DNA from 3 places in the Methylobacterium sp. E-041 genome. Region 2 is predicted to be linked to each of the others. Evidence: predicted binding sites of a transcription regulator. Region 2 holds the regulator's gene; each other region holds the start of a gene.
What was found. Region 2 encodes LexA, which represses DNA repair genes until DNA is damaged. Its sites were predicted from a motif close to TGTTCNNNNTGTGTTCNG; they were not measured.
Positions count from the first base shown of each region.

Region 1 (4,991 bases), on a different contig from region 2:
TGGTCGTCCCACTGTTGGCGATCTGGAACTGGCCGGTGAACAGGCCGCGCACCGCGTTCTGGACGGTGCGGTCGAAGTTCTGGCCGGCCCAGATCACGAACGCGATCTGGATGATCGCGCCGACCAGCGCCAGGAAGGGCAACGACACGAGGGCGAACTCGACCGCGGCGGCCCCCTCGGCGGCGGCGGCGAACGTGCGGATCGGTGACGGGCGAAATGCGCGGACGAGGCGGCGAGGCATGACACCTGAGGCGGATGAGATACGTTATTCAGACGCTATCCACCCGAAGATCTAAACCAAAGTTGAATCGCCCTACCAACCCTAGATGACATCCTGCGGCGTCATCGCGACATGAGCACAACCCTCGGTCGCACGGAACGCCCCCTCATCTAGGACAATAAGGCGATCGGCCGGGATAAAGACTTGCGGAGAGCGGCGCATCATGTCGGCCGGGAAAAAATGACTTTCCGCCGTTCGCGATCTGCTCGATCCGTGAGCGACGATGCTTTGGAACCCGGAACGAAAAAGGCCCCGGATGCGTGATCCGGGGCCTTCACAATATCAGGAGCAAGGCCCGACGGCGCCCGGCGGGCGGGTGCTGCCTAGAACGGGATGTCGTCGTCGAGGTCGTAGTTGCCGCGCGAACCGCCGCCACCGCCCGCGGGCGCCGGGGGCTGACGCCGCTCGCTGCCGCCCTGGGAACGGCCACCGCCATACTCGCCGCCGCCGCCGCCGCGGCTGACCTGGCCGCCGCCCTCGTCGTCGGCCGCCATCTCGCCACCGCCGCCGCGCCCGTCGAGAATCGTCATCTCGCCGCGGAAGCGCTGGAGCACCACCTCGGTGGTGTACTTCTCGACGCCGGAATTGTCGGTCCACTTCCGGGTCTGGAGCTGGCCCTCGATGTAGACCTTCGAGCCCTTGCGCAGGTACTGCTCGGCCACGCGGGCGAGGTTCTCGTTGTAGATCACGACCGAGTGCCACTCGGTCTTCTCCTTGCGCTCGCCCGACGCCTTGTCCTTCCACGACTCGGAGGTCGCGAGGCGCAGGTTGACCACCGGATCGCCGGAGCCGAGGCGGCGCGTCTCGGGATCGCGCCCGAGATTGCCCACCAGAATGACCTTGTTGACGCTGCCCGCCATCGCTCTCTCCTTCGCCGTCGGATCTCACAGGGCTCGGTCCGGCCGAACCCGCGGGTGCTCTTCATGAGCCTCGGGACGAGCCCGGGCAACCGGCGCAGCGGCGCTTGTCCCCATCACCCAAACGCGGCGCCGGCCTCCTGTGTTCTATCTTTGTTCCGATTACGCGGCAAGCCGGTGCCGCATCGCGCGGCGCCGGCTGCGAAGTCCCGCTCAGGCGACGTGGACGATGAGCTTGCCGAAGTTGCGGCCCTTCAGCAGGCCGATGAAGGCCTCGGGCGCGTTCTCCAGGCCCTCGACCACGTCCTCGCGGTACTTCACCGATCCATCCGCGATCCAGCCGCCGACCTCCCGCTCGAAGGCGTCGATCTGGCTCGCGAAATCCCAGACGATGAAGCCCTGGATCCGCAGGCGCTTGGTCAGCACCGCGCGCATCAGCAGCGGCGACCGGTCGGGGCCAAGCGGTAGCTCGGTGGCGTTGTAGCCGGCGATCAGGCCGCAGACCGGCATGCGCGCGAAGTCGTTGAGCAGCGGCAGCACCGCCTCGAAGACCGCGCCGCCGACGTTCTCGAAGTAGACGTCGATGCCCTTCGGGCAGGCGGCGGCCAGCGCACCGGGCAGGTCGTCGGAGCGATGGTCGACCGCGGCGTCGAAGCCGAGCTCGCGCGTGAGGTAGGCGCACTTCTCGGGGCCGCCCGCGATGCCGACGGCGCGCGCACCCTTGAGCTTGGCGATCTGCCCGACGAGCGATCCCACCGGCCCGGCGGCGGCGGCCACCACCACGGTCTCGCCGGGCTTCGGCTCGCCGATGTTGAGGAGCCCGGTATAGGCGGTCATGCCGGGCATGCCGAGGACGCCGAGCGCCGTCGTCGGCGGTGCGACCGCGGGATCGACCTTTCGCAGGCCCTTGCCGTCGGACACCGAGAAATCCTGCCATCCGCCGAAGGCCTGGACCAGGGTTCCGATGGGGAAGTCCGGGTGCTCGGAGCGCATCACCTCGCTCACCGTCCCGCCGGTCATCGGCTCGCCGATGCCGACCGGCTGCGCGTAGGATTTCGCCGCGCTCATCCGGCCGCGCATGTAAGGGTCGAGCGAGAGCCAGCGTGTGCGCAGCAGGATCTCGCCGGCGCGCGGCGTCGGGACGACGGCCTCCTCGAGGCGGAAGTTCTGCAAGGTCGGCTCGCCGTGCGGACGCGCGGCGAGGACGATGCGGCGGTTCTTGGCGGCCATGCCGGGTCTCCGTGAGGGTCGAGGATCGATCGGCCTATCATGTCGCAGCGGCGAGGCCCGATGTCACCGTCGCGCGCGTTCCGCGTTGCCCGATCGAACCGATCCCCAAACACGAGAGCAACCGCATGCGCGTCGGATCCGGCCTCGCCCTCGCCATCGCGTCGATCGCCCTCGCCGGCCAGGCCGCCGCAGCGCAGGACCCGCTGGCGCGCTATCGCCAGGCGTCGCGCGTGCTCGTCCTGTCCGCCCCGGATGCCGACGATCGCCGGCTCGCCGAGCAGCGCGCCGCCGTCGAGGCGGCGCGTGCCGGGTTCGGCGAGCGGGATCTCGTGGTGGTCGAGGCGGTGGGCGAAGGGGAAAGCGCCGCGGCGATCCGGCGGCAGCTGCGCCTTCCGGCCGACGCGTTCCGCGCGGTGCTCGTCGGCAAGGACGGCGGCGCCAAGATCACGGCGGCGGAGCCGATCCCGGCGCTGCGGCTGTTCTCGACGATCGACGCGATGCCGATGCGCCGGGACGAGATGCGCCGCCAGCGCTGAGCCGAAACAAAAAAGGGCCGCCCGCGGGCAGCCCTCTTTCTCGTTTCCGTCGTCGATCCGCTCAGTAGCAGCGCTCGACCAGCACGCGGCGATAGCCGTACGGCGTCCAGCGGACCCGGGGAACGGTCACGCACTCGCCGCCGTAACCGTAACCGTAGCCACCGTAGGCGGCCGGGGCGTAGCCATAGCCGTATCCGTAACCCGGGTAGCCGTAGCCGCCGTATCCCCCGTAGAGGCCGCCGGCGGCGAGGCCGAGGCCGACACCGAGACCCAGGCCGCCGAGGCCGTACCCGTAGCCGCGGCCGTAACCGTAGCCCCGATATCCGCCGAAGCCGCCGCGATAGCCGCCGAAACCGCCCCGGAAGCCGGCGCCACGGAACCCGCCGAAGCCACCGCCACGAAACCCGCCGAAGCCGCCGCCGTGAAACCCACCGCCATGGAAGCCACCGCCGAAGCCGCGCGCCTCGGCCGACGCCGGCAGGTAAGCGAGCGCTCCGACCATCAACGTCGAAGCAAGAAGAAGACGCTTCATCAAACCATCTCCAGAAGAGTCGTGACCGTAACCCCCATCGTCCGAGAAACGCGCAGGCGCCGATTTCGGTTCAGGCTGCGACATTCGAAACCGCCTCCTCGCTGCGGCCATCGCGGCTGCTTGAAAAGCGTCGCATTCTGAGGTGAGGAGACGCGCCGCAGGCGTGCGAATGGCTCGGCTGCTTCGGGGCCTCACGATGATGTTACGTTCGACCCTAGCGGCGGCTCTCGCATTCCTGGCCGTCTCGAGCGGCGGCGCGCGCGCGGAGACTGCCGTCCCCGAGGCCTGCCGGCCGATCCAGGCGCAGGGCGACAGCTTCACCGTGTGCACCGTCGATCTCCGCCGCCAGCGCGTGCGGCTGTTCTGGCTCGGCGCCGACGGGCAGCCCTATTCGTCGCTCTCGGCGCTCGCCGAGAAGCAGGGCCCGCGCCTGAGCTTTGCGATGAACGCCGGCATGTACGACAAGGACCAGGCCCCGGTCGGCCTCTACGTCGAGGACGGCCGCGAGATGAAGGGCGTCTCGACCGCCAACGGGCCGGGCAACTTCCACCTCAAGCCGAACGGCGTGTTCTACGTGAAGGGCGAGCGCGCCGGCGTGCTCGACACCGGGCACTACCTCAAGGCACGCCTGAGGCCCGACTTCGCGACGCAGTCCGGCCCGATGCTGGTGATCGACGGGCAGATCCACCCCAAGATCTCCGCCGACGGGCCGAGCCAGAAGATCCGCAACGGCGTCGGCGTCCGCGACGACGGGCGGGTGGCGGTGTTCGCGATCTCGGAGCATCCCGTCACCTTCGGCGCCTTCGCGCGCCTGTTCCGGGACGACCTCGGGTGCCGCAACGCGCTGTTCCTCGACGGCAGCGTGTCGAGCCTCTACGCGCCGGCGCTCAAGCGCAGCGACATCAGCCGCCCGCTCGGGCCGATGGTCGGGGCGGTCGCACGATAGGGACGGGCCGCCTCAGCGGCGGGTCGCATCCATGCGCAGGCCGTGCTCGGGCCGCAAGGTCACCCGGTGCAGCGGCGTCATCGGCGGATGATCGGCCGGCATCCGGAACCGCACGGCGCGGACGATGTGGGCCAGCACGATCACCGCCTCCTGCAGCGAGAAGCTCTGACCGATGCAGACGCGCGGGCCCGCCCCGAACGGCAAGTAGGCGAAGCGCGGGATCGCGTCGCGGTTCGCACCGAGGAACCGTTCCGGCACGAAGGCGTCCGGATCGTCCCATAGGGTGCGGTGCCGGTGCAGCACGTAGGGCGCGACCAGCACCATCGACCCGCGCGGCACCTTGATGCGGCCGAGGCGATCGTCGCGGATCGCCTGGCGGCTGAGGAACGGCACCGGCGGGAACAGGCGCATCGCCTCCTCCATCACCGCCTTGGCGAAGGGCAGCGCCTCGATCGCGACGTCGCCGTCGCCCGCCGCGTCGACCTCGGCCTCGAGGCGCTCGCGGGCGGCGTCGTCCTTCGCCAAGCAGTACAGCGCCCAGGTCAGGGCATTCGCCGTGGTCTCGTGCCCGGCGGCGATGAAGGTGACGATGTTGGCCTGAACCTCGAGG
Region 1 covers NZ_JAKSYQ010000292.1:1-4,991, forward strand. The annotation lists partial or broken gene MKK70_RS26950 (TadE/TadG family type IV pilus assembly protein) at 1-241, opposite strand; gene ssb (single-stranded DNA-binding protein) at 604-1,140, opposite strand; gene MKK70_RS26960 (NADP-dependent oxidoreductase) at 1,351-2,367, opposite strand; gene MKK70_RS26965 (DUF4174 domain-containing protein) at 2,493-2,903, shown strand; gene MKK70_RS26970 (hypothetical protein) at 2,965-3,435, opposite strand; gene MKK70_RS26975 (phosphodiester glycosidase family protein) at 3,632-4,381, shown strand; gene MKK70_RS26980 (cytochrome P450) at 4,394-4,991, opposite strand, start outside.
Region 1: ssb (single-stranded DNA-binding protein) is a predicted target of LexA. The motif match lies at 1,281-1,298, and genes of this name have one in related genera.

Region 2 (4,991 bases):
GGCCTCGCCCGCCTCGGCGGTGCCGAGCCGGGCATCGCCGATCGCGCCCGACGGATGGAGGTCGCCGGCCTTCCAGGCGAAGGCGGCGGGACGCCCGGCGCGCAGGTGCGTGAAGGCGCCCGCCATCGCACGGGTGCGCGAGGGAAAGTCGGCGATCGCCTCGCGCCGAACCAGGTCGGGCCGAAGCGCCAGCATCAGCGCCGTCTCGATCCCGCCGGCATGGATGCCGTGGACGATCTCGTCGTCGGGAAAGCATCCCTCCGGATAGCCGAACCGCGCCCAGGCGGTCGTCACCGCGACCATGCCGAAGCGGGCGCGCAGATCGCCGGCCACGAGGTCGATCAGCGCGCTGTTGCCGCCGTGCGAGGTGACGATCACCAGCCGGTTGCAGCCGGCCCGGTGCACGCCGGCACCGATCTCGGTCCAGGCGGCGAGCGCGGTCGCGGTGGTGAGCGAGAGGGTACCGGGAAAGGCGTCGTGCTCGTCGGACTTGCCGACCGACTGCACCGGCAGCACCAGCACGTCGAGATCGGCCGGCACCAGGGCGCGGGCGCGCGCGAGGTAGCCCTCCATGATCGCCACGTCGGTGCAGAGCGGCAGGTGCGGGCCGTGCTGCTCGATCGCGGCCACCGGCAGCACCGCGACCGTGCGGCCCATGCCGCGCCCGGAGACCTCGCGCGTGGTCAGGTCGGACCAGAGCCGTGCCGCCATGCTGTCCCCCGATGCCCCGACGTCAGGCGCAACGCTCTAGCGGAGCCGGCCCCTTCCCGTCGAGGTTCAGGCGAACAGGGCGTCGATGTCGTCCTGCGCCGTCGCCGGGCCGTTCGGCTGCGGGCCGTTGAGGAGCAGGCGCTGGGCGCGCTCGTTGCGCTCGGCCTCGGCCGGGTCCTGTCCGGCGGCGTCCCGCGCCCGCACCGCGCTGGCGAAGCGCGCGAGCCGCAGCTCGAACTGCTGCAGGGCGGCGACCACCTTGCCGATCCGCTGGCCGGTGATGTCCTGGAAGGCGCAGGCCTCGAAGATCGTGCCGATGCCGCTCTCGACCGCGGCGCGGTATTCCGGCCCGTCCGGGAGCGCCAGCATCGACTCGGCCGCCTCCATGATGGTGTTGGTGGCGCCGGCGGTCGCGGCGAGGACGTTGCCGAGCTCCTCGTGCGCCATCGGGATGCGGTCGTGCGTCAGCTCGTTGGCGCGCAGGGCCGCGATCTCGTCGCGCACGTGGGCGATGTAGTCCGCGATCTCGATCAACTCGGACACCATGGTCGCCGGGTTGATCGTCGCGCCGAGCGGTCTTTGCAAACCCATCGTCAGCATTCCTCCGCGTGTCGGCCCCGAAAGGTCGGTCAGGCGCCGCAGACCGCCTCGATCTTGCTCTTCAGGGTCGCGGCGTTGAACGGCTTGACGATGTAGTTGTTCACGCCGGCCTTCTTGGCGGCGATGACGTTCTCGGTCTTCGACTCGGCGGTGACCATGATGAACGGCGTGGTGCGCAGGCCCTCGTCGGCGCGGACGTGGCGAAGCAGCTCGTAGCCGGTCATCGGCTCCATGTTCCAGTCGGAGATCACGAGGCCGTACTTGCGGCCCTTGAGGCGCGCCAGCGCGGCCGTGCCGTCGGAGGCGTCGTCGACCTCCTCGAAGCCGAGCTGCTTGAGCAGGTTGCGGATGATGCGAACCATCGTCTGGTAGTCGTCGACGACCAGGATCGGCATGCTGAGATCGAGGGCCATGGTCAAACTGCTCCGGTGTCTCCGAATCGCCGGCTCGGCCGTCGGCGTCGGTCACGCAATGTCGGGAGGCGCTGTCGCTGGTCGCACCTCATGCCCGGGACCTTACGCCGGGCGGCATTGCGAAGCGGTTAATCGCGCTGCGATCGGCGCACCCACTCGGATAGGCGGCGCGGCCGCCTTTACCGACGCGCTCGGCTGCGTGATGACGATGCCCCCAGCCGCGACGTCGCCCGGACGCCGCGGCAGAGCGGGCAGCCCGCCGGCACCGGCCCGGCCGCGGAGAAGGATCGCCGCCCCATGCGCAAGGTCGTCATCAGCGAGTTCATGGACGAGGCCGCGATCGCGGCGGAGCTCGCGGGGTTCGAGCCGCTCTACGATCCGACCCTGGTCGACCGGCCGGACGCCCTGCGCGCGGCGCTCGCGGGCGCGTCCGGGCTGATCGTCCGCAACCGCACGCAGGTGCGCGCGGGCCTGCTCGCGGCGGCACCCGACCTCAGGGTGGTGGGCCGCCTCGGCGTCGGGCTCAACAACATCGATCTGGCCGCCTGCGCCGCCCGCGGGATCGCGGTCCATCCCGCGACCGGCGCCAACGACGGCGCGGTGGCCGAGTACGTGATCGGCACCGCGTTGCTGCTGCTGCGCGGCGCCTACGGCGCGAGCGCGCAGGTCGCCGCGGGCGCGTGGCCGCGCAACGCGCTGATGGGACGCGAGATCGCCGGCAAGCGCCTCGGCCTCGTCGGCTTCGGCGCGATCGCCCGCGAGACCGCCCGCCGTGCGGCGGCCCTCGACATGACCGTCGCCGCCTTCGACCCGCACCTTGCGCCCGACGACGCCGCGTGGCGCCCGGCGCACGGCGCGGTGGAGAGCCTAACCCTTGACGCGCTGGTCGCAACGAGCGACGTGCTCTCGCTGCACGTGCCGCTGACCGAGGCGACGCGCGACATGATCGGGCCGGCGGCGATCGCCCGGATGCGGCCGGGCGCGATCCTGATCAACGCCGCCCGCGGGGGCGTCGTGGACGAGGCCGCGGTCGCCGCGGCGCTTCGGTCCGGGCACCTCGGCGGGGCGGCGCTCGACGTGTTCGCCCAGGAGCCCGTGGACGCCGCGGGCGGCGCGGCGCTGATCGACGTGCCGAACCTCATCCTGACCCCGCACATCGCCGGCGTGACGCGGGAATCGAACGTGCGCGTCTCGGCGGTCACCGCCCGCGCCGTGCGCCGCAGCCTCGAGGGCTGAGCCCCGCAGCGCAGCGATCGAAAAGGGGCTCGGCGCGCGACGAAATTCGACGCACCGGTCGGATGGGCCGATGAGAACCCTTGCGGAACACTTGACGAACGTTTAACGTGTTCGTGTTTTGTTTCTGCGGCTCAACCTTCGTGTGGCCGCGCATTCTTGCGAGCCGCGCCGATGCTGACCCGTAAACAGCTGGATCTCCTGCGATTCATCGACGAGCGGATGCGCGAGGACGGTGTTCCGCCGTCGTTCGACGAGATGAAGGATGCCCTCGATCTCAAGTCGAAATCCGGCATCCACCGGCTGATCACCGCCCTGGAGGAGCGCGGCTTCCTGCGCCGGCTTCCGAATCGGGCTCGGGCGATCGAGGTGCTGCGCATGCCCGACGGCGCCGGCCGCTCCAGCGCGCCCGCCCCGGTGCCGGCAGCTCCCGCCGCGCCGCGCCGGTTCACCCCGAGCGTGGTCGAGGGCGGGCGCTCGAAGGCCGTGCCGCCGCGTCCTTCCACGACGCAGATGGTCGACGACAGCGGTCGCGCGGTGTCGATCCCGGTGATGGGCCGGATCGCGGCCGGCACGCCGATCTCGGCGATCCAGAACCAGAGCCACGCGATCACCATGTCGCCGGACTTCCTGGCCGGCGGCGAGCACTACGCCCTGGAGGTCCGCGGCGACTCGATGGTCGAGGCGGGCATCCTCGACGGCGACCTCGTGGTCATCCGCAAGCAGGACACCGCCAACACCGGCGACATCATCGTGGCGCTGATCGACGACGAGGAGGCGACGCTGAAGCGGCTGCGCCGTCGCGGCTCCTCGATCGCGCTCGAAGCGGCGAACCCGGCCTACGAGACCCGCGTGCTCGGGCCGGATCGGGTGCAGATCCAGGGCCGCCTGGTCAGCCTCGTGCGCCGTTACTGAAGGGTCTCGCCCGGCATCTCCGGGTTCGGGCCGTCCGCGGTCGGATCGTCGGGTGCCGGGTCGGCCTCCTCCGCCCGGGGGGGCGGGGCGGCCATGCCCTGGAACGGGACGTCCTTCGGCTTGGGCTCGGCCGCGGGCGACGATCCGCCCGCTGCCGCGTCATCCGTTCCCTGGGGCGGGGGACGGACCATCGCGGGGCGCCACGGCAGCGTCCGTCCCGGCTCATGCGTGTCGGCCAGAATGAAGCCATTCGGCTCGACGCGGATCGCCGCGGCGCCGTGGCTGGCGAGGTAGGCGCGATCGATGACGAGGGCGGCGGCGCAGCCCGGCGGTGCGGCGAGCGCCGTGATCAGCACCGAGGCCTTGGCGCAATCCTGCGCGAAGCCGCGGCGATCCTTCAGAAGCGCCACCGCGCGCCCGTCGGCCAACCGAAGCGTGCATCCGATCCGATCGCAGGCGGGACCGCCCGTCGCCTGCGCGCCCGGCCTGCCGTCGCCGTCGGCCTTCAGCCACTGCTCCAGCACGAAGTTCGACGGGCGCCCGAGGGCGACGAGGCTGCCGTCGGCGCGGCGCACCGCCGCCCCGCTGCCCTGGCGGTCGACGTAGATGTCGTAGCGGGCCGGCATCGTCGCTAGGCCGAGCCCGAGCAGCGCCGGCGGCAGGGCGAGCCAGCGAAGGCGCGAGACCGGGAGCGTCGCGAGCAGCAGCCCCGCGGCGAGGCACCCGAGCGCGGCGGTGCCGAAGGCCGGGACCACGACGTTGGCGCGCCCGAGCCCCTGGATCCAGCCGGAGATGGTCAGCATGCCGCGCACCGCCAGTCCCATCAGCCACCAGACCGGCTGGTCGAGGGCGAACGGGTAGGCGACGATGCCCAGCACCGCCGCCGGCATCACCGCGAGCGAGACCAGCGGCAGGGTGAGCGCGTTGCCGATCAGCCCGTAGGGTTGGACGGTCTGGAAGTGGTAGGTGGCGAAGGGCGCGGTCGCGACCTGCGCCACGAGCGTCGTGCCGAGTGTGCCGACCACCGTCGTCAGCGACAGCGCGATCAGCCGGCCGATCCGCCCGGCCCCGTCGCGGCGGAACATCCCTCCATCGATCAGGCGGGCGCAGGCGATGAGG
Region 2 covers NZ_JAKSYQ010000299.1:69,057-74,047, reverse strand. The annotation lists gene MKK70_RS28420 (creatininase family protein) at 1-711, opposite strand, end outside; gene MKK70_RS28415 (protein phosphatase CheZ) at 778-1,302, opposite strand; gene MKK70_RS28410 (response regulator) at 1,341-1,724, opposite strand; gene MKK70_RS28405 (NAD(P)-dependent oxidoreductase) at 2,022-2,960, shown strand; gene lexA (transcriptional repressor LexA) at 3,132-3,872, shown strand; partial or broken gene MKK70_RS28395 (ComEC/Rec2 family competence protein) at 3,866-4,991, opposite strand, start outside.

Region 3 (4,991 bases), on a different contig from region 2:
CGAGATACCCGTCGATCCAACCCGGGATCACCATGTTGCCGACGATCGCCTTCCAGGCCGACGTCCCGATCCAAAGCTCGCGCGGCGCCGCCTGCGCGGCCGCGTAGACGTGGCGGGCGATCGCCTCGGGCTGGTAGATCGGCGGCACCGGCTCGAGCTTGCGCGGCAGCACCGAGCGGGCCCAATCGAATTGCGGCGTGTTCACCGCAGGCAGCTGCACCATCGTCAGCCGTACCTTGCTGCCGTCGTGCAGCAATTCGCTGCGCAGCGAGTCGACGAAACCGCGCACCGCCGCCTTGGCCGCGCAATAGGTCGCCTGCAGGGGGATCGAGCGGTAGGCCAGGGCCGAGCCGATATGGACGATGGTGCCGGAATCCTTGGGCACCATGTGCTCGAGCGCGGCGAGCGTGCCGTGGACCTGGCCGAGATAGGTCACCTCGGTGACGCGACGGAACTCCTCGGCGGAGGTCTGCTGGACGGGCGCGTAGACCGTCACCATCGCGTTGTTGACCCAGACGTCGATGCCGCCGAACGCCGCGACGACCTCGGCGGCCGCCTGGCTCACCGCGTCCGCGTCGGCGACGTCGGCCGCGAACGCCATCGGGCGTCCGCCGGCCCGCACCACGTCCTCGATCGTCCCGTGCAGGCCGGCCTCGCCGCGGGCGATCAGGCCGACGTTCCATCCATGCCGGGCGAACTCGCAGGCGACCGCCCGGCCGACGCCGGCGCTGGCGCCCGTGACCACGACCGTCCGTTTCCGCTCAACCTGTTTTCGCATTCTGTCCTCGTCGGCGCGCCGGTCGGCCGCGGTTCGGGAACGCCCGTCGCCGCCGATCTTTCCGTCGTCGGCCGATCGCGTTCGCGTGTGCCGCCCGCGTTGCCTCCCCGCGCCGCACGCGCGTATAAACCGCGGCATCCCCGCCCGGCGGCGTCGAGGGCGCGAGCCCTCCGCCGCCAAGACCTAAAGAACGCGCGACGCCATGGCCGGCCATTCCCAGTTCAAGAACATCATGCACCGCAAGGGCCGGGTGGACGCCGTCCGCTCGAAGCTCTTCGGGAAGCTCGCCCGCGAGATCACGGTGGCGGCCAAGCTCGGCCTGCCCGATCCGGCGATGAACGCACGCCTGCGCGCGGCGATCATCGCGGCCCGCGCCGAGAACGTGCCCAAGGACAACATCGAGCGGGCGATCAAGAAGGCGGCCGGTGCCGACGGGGAGACCTACGAGGAGATCCGCTACGAGGGCTACGGCCCGGGCGGTGCCGCGCTGATCGTCGAGGCGCAAACCGACAACCGCAACCGCACGGCCTCCGACGTGCGCTCGGCCTTCACCAAGTCCGGCGGGAGCCTCGCCGAGACCGGCGCCGTCGCGTTCATGTTCGACCGTGTCGGGGTGGTCGGCTTCGCGGCCTCGGTCGCCGACGCCGACACGATGCTGGAAGCGGCGATCGAGGCCGGCGCCGACGACGTGCGCTCCGACGAATCCGGCCACGAGATCACCTGCGCGCAGGACTCCTTCGGCGAGGTCACCAAGGCCCTGGAGGCGCGCTTCGGCGAGCCGACCCGCACCGGCCTCGTCTGGAAGGCGCAGAACACGATCGACGTCGACGACGAGACCGGCGAGAAGCTGATCCGCCTCGTCGAGGTGATCGAGGACCAGGACGACGTGCAGAACGTCTACGTCAACTTCGCCCTGTCCGACGCGCTGGTGGCCAAGCTCGAGGCCTAAGGCGCGAGACGCGGGGCGCGGGCGTCAGCGGGGCGAGGCCGCCCCGCTGCGGTCGCAACGGAAGGGCGCGACCCCGATCGCCGGGTCCTGCAGCACGCGGCCGCCCGAGGCCTCGCAGCGGACCTGGAAGGAATCGTGCGGCCCCCAGAAGCTCCAGATCGTGAACATCGGCAGCACCATCATCAGGCAGACGCTGCCGATGACCATGCCCGCCGCCCAGGCGTTGCCGCGCAGCGGTTTCGGCGGCTCCGGCCGCATCGGCGGCATCGGCGCGAGGAAGGCCAGGGTCGGCACCAGCCAATCGAGGGTGTTCATCCGCCTGCCCGCCCGCAGTTTCGACCCGCATCGTGGCGCGCCGCGAAGCCGACGGTAGTTCGATCGCCTCAGTTTCGAAAGTCGGCCAGCCGCGACCGTTTGGCGAAACCCTTCGTTCACGCTATGTGCTCAGACAGAGCCGGTACGGCGTTCCGGCCGTGCGGCCAAGGTCCGGTTCATGACGCCCATCCGCATCCTCGGCATCGATCCGGGCCTGCGCCGCACCGGCTGGGGCGTCGTGACGGTGACGGGGGCGAAGCTCGCCTACGTCGATTGCGGCGTCGTCACCTCGGACGGCGACCTGCCGCTGGCGCTGCGCCTGCGCGAATTGCACGAGGGCATCACCCGGGTCGTGCGGGACTTCTCGCCCGACGAAGTTTCCGTCGAGGAGACCTTCGTCAACAAGGACGCGCAGGCGACGCTCAAGCTCGGGCACGCCCGCGCCATCGCCCTGCTGGTGCCGGCGCTCGCCGGCGTGCCGGTGTTCGAGTACGCGGCGAACCTGATCAAGAAGTCGGTCTGCGGCTCGGGGCATGCCGAGAAGGCGCAGATCCAGGCGATGGTGCGCTTCCTGCTCCCGAAGGCCGAGTTCAAGCTGGCGGATGCGGCCGATGCGCTCGCCATCGCCATCACCCACGTCAACCATCGCGGCGCCCATGCGCTCAAGCGCGCCAACCCGCCGCCCGGCGCGGCCGGGCCGGGCGCCGCGCGGATCGCGGCGGCGTTGGCCAAGCTCGGCTGAGGCCGATCAGTTCACCGCCTTGAACTCGCCTTCGAGGCGCAGGACGACCTCGTCGCCGAGCATCGGCAGGTAGGCGTCGATGCCGAAGTCCGAGCGCTTCAGCACGGCGCGGCCGTCGAAGCCGACGGTGTAGGCCTTGTCGACGGGATGGATGCCGGCCTGGTTGAAGGTCGCGTCGAAGGCGACCGGCTTGGTGACGCCGCGCAGCGTCAGGTCGCCGGTGACGCGCGCCGTGGTCGGGCTCGTCGCCTCCACCGCGGTGGCGGCGAAGGTCGCGCTCGGGAACTTCGCGGTGTCGAAGAAGTCGGGCGCCTTGAGATGCGCGTCGAGCTTCGGGTTCACGCCGGTGATGCTGTCGGTGCCGATCGTGACCTTGAGCCGGATCTTGGTCGCGTCCTTGGGGTCGAGGGTCGCGTCGCCGGTGACGTCGGTGATCTGCCCGTAATAGGTCGAGAAGCCGAGATGGCTCAGCGACCAGGTGATCTTGGCGTGGTCGGGATCGAGGCGGTAGGCGCCCGGCCGGACCTGCGTCGGGTCGGCGCTGGGGGCAGTCGCGGTGTCGGCGGCCCGCGCCGGCGAGAGGGCGAGCGTCTGGGCGAGTGCCAGGGCGAGGAGAAGCAAGGGTCCGCGCATCGGGATCGCCTGGGTTGTAACCGACCGTTTCCCTGCCCTGATCCCACGAAGCTCGGCCGCTCTCAAGACTGGCCTTCCGAAAGACTCGCCACGCTTCGCCGGATGGCGGCGATGCGCGGCATTCTGTAGGCAGCGGACGGCACGCTGGACGCGGCAGCGCGAATGATCGGGATCTCATGATCGGGAAGCTCAAGGGCGTGGTCGATTCCTACGGCGAGGATTTCGTCCTCCTCGACGTCCAGGGAGTCGGGTACGAGGTGCATTGCTCGGCGCGCACGCTCCAGCGCCTGCCGAAGCCCGGCGAGCCGGCCGTCCTTTCGATCGAGACGCATGTCCGCGAGGACATGATCCGCCTCTACGGCTTCCGCTCGGATGCCGAGCGCGAGTGGTTCCGCCTGCTCCAGACCGTGCAGGGCGTCGGCTCCAAGGTCGCCCTCGGGCTGCTCTCGGTGCTGGAGCCGCCTCAGCTCGCCTCGGCGATCGCCATGGGCGACAAGACCGCCGTTGCGCGTGCGCCCGGCGTCGGCCCGCGGCTGGCCGCCCGGCTGGTGGCCGAACTCAAGGACAAGGCGCCGGCCTTCGCGCCGATCGATCCGGCGCTCATCGCCTTGTCGGGCGCGGTCGAGAACCGCTCCGCGCCCCAGCCCGTCGCCGACGCGATCTCGGCGCTGGTCAACCTCGGCTACGCCCAGCTCCAGGCTTCGGCCGCGGTCGCCGCTGCCTTGAAGGCTGGCGGCGAGGACGCCGAGGCGAAGGTTCTCATCCGGCTCGCGCTGAAGGAGCTGGCGCAATAGGGAGCCGCGAAACGCGACGACGCGATCCGATCGTGCGCTCGTGATCGCCGGAGCCTTGACCCATACGGTGCCGGATGGCATGTGGCGTTCGCTAACACGTTGAAAACGCTTAGTTTTCAAGAGTTCTAAACTGGCGACGGTCGAGGACCGGGACGACGCACGGTGAGCGCTCTCGAACGATTCGAGGGCGTCGAAGGAAACGAGCCTCCAGCCATCGGGTTTTGGATCGTATGATCGTCTGTTCCTGCAACGTCCTCTCGGATGGCGCCGTGCGCGGGTGTCTCGGCCCGGGTCCTGGCTGCCCGCGCACGCCGGCCCAGGTCTACGCCTGCCTCGGCTGCAGCCCGAAATGCGGGCGTTGCGCCCGCACGATCCGCTCGATCATGCAGAACGCCCTCGGCGCCGCGGCGCTCGAGGCGGGACAGGACGCCCATGCCTGCGCGACGGGTTGCGCAACTGGCTGCAGTTTGGGAAAGGTCCAGCCTGCAGAGGAGGGGATCGCCGCCTGAGGCGTAGCCCGGCTTTTCCCTCGCACGGCCAAGGGGAGAACGGGTTTCATGAAGGGCGACATCAAGGTCATCGAGTATCTGAACCGCGGCTTGCGCAGCGAGCTGACCGCGGTGAGCCAGTACTGGCTCCACTTCCGGATGCTCAACGACTGGGGCTACATCGACCTCGCCAAGTTCTGGCGTAAGGAATCGATCGAGGAGATGAACCACGCGGACCGGTTCGTCGACCGGATCCTGTTCCTCGACGGCTTCCCCAACCTCCAGGAGCTCG
Region 3 covers NZ_JAKSYQ010000292.1:102,351-107,341, forward strand. The annotation lists gene MKK70_RS27475 (SDR family oxidoreductase) at 1-778, opposite strand, end outside; gene MKK70_RS27480 (YebC/PmpR family DNA-binding transcriptional regulator) at 981-1,727, shown strand; gene MKK70_RS27485 (hypothetical protein) at 1,752-2,042, opposite strand; gene ruvC (crossover junction endodeoxyribonuclease RuvC) at 2,221-2,784, shown strand; gene MKK70_RS27495 (YceI family protein) at 2,791-3,417, opposite strand; gene ruvA (Holliday junction branch migration protein RuvA) at 3,594-4,211, shown strand; gene MKK70_RS27505 (bacterioferritin-associated ferredoxin) at 4,442-4,720, shown strand; gene bfr (bacterioferritin) at 4,769-4,991, shown strand, end outside.
Region 3: ruvC (crossover junction endodeoxyribonuclease RuvC) is a predicted target of LexA. The motif match lies at 2,156-2,173, and genes of this name have one in related genera.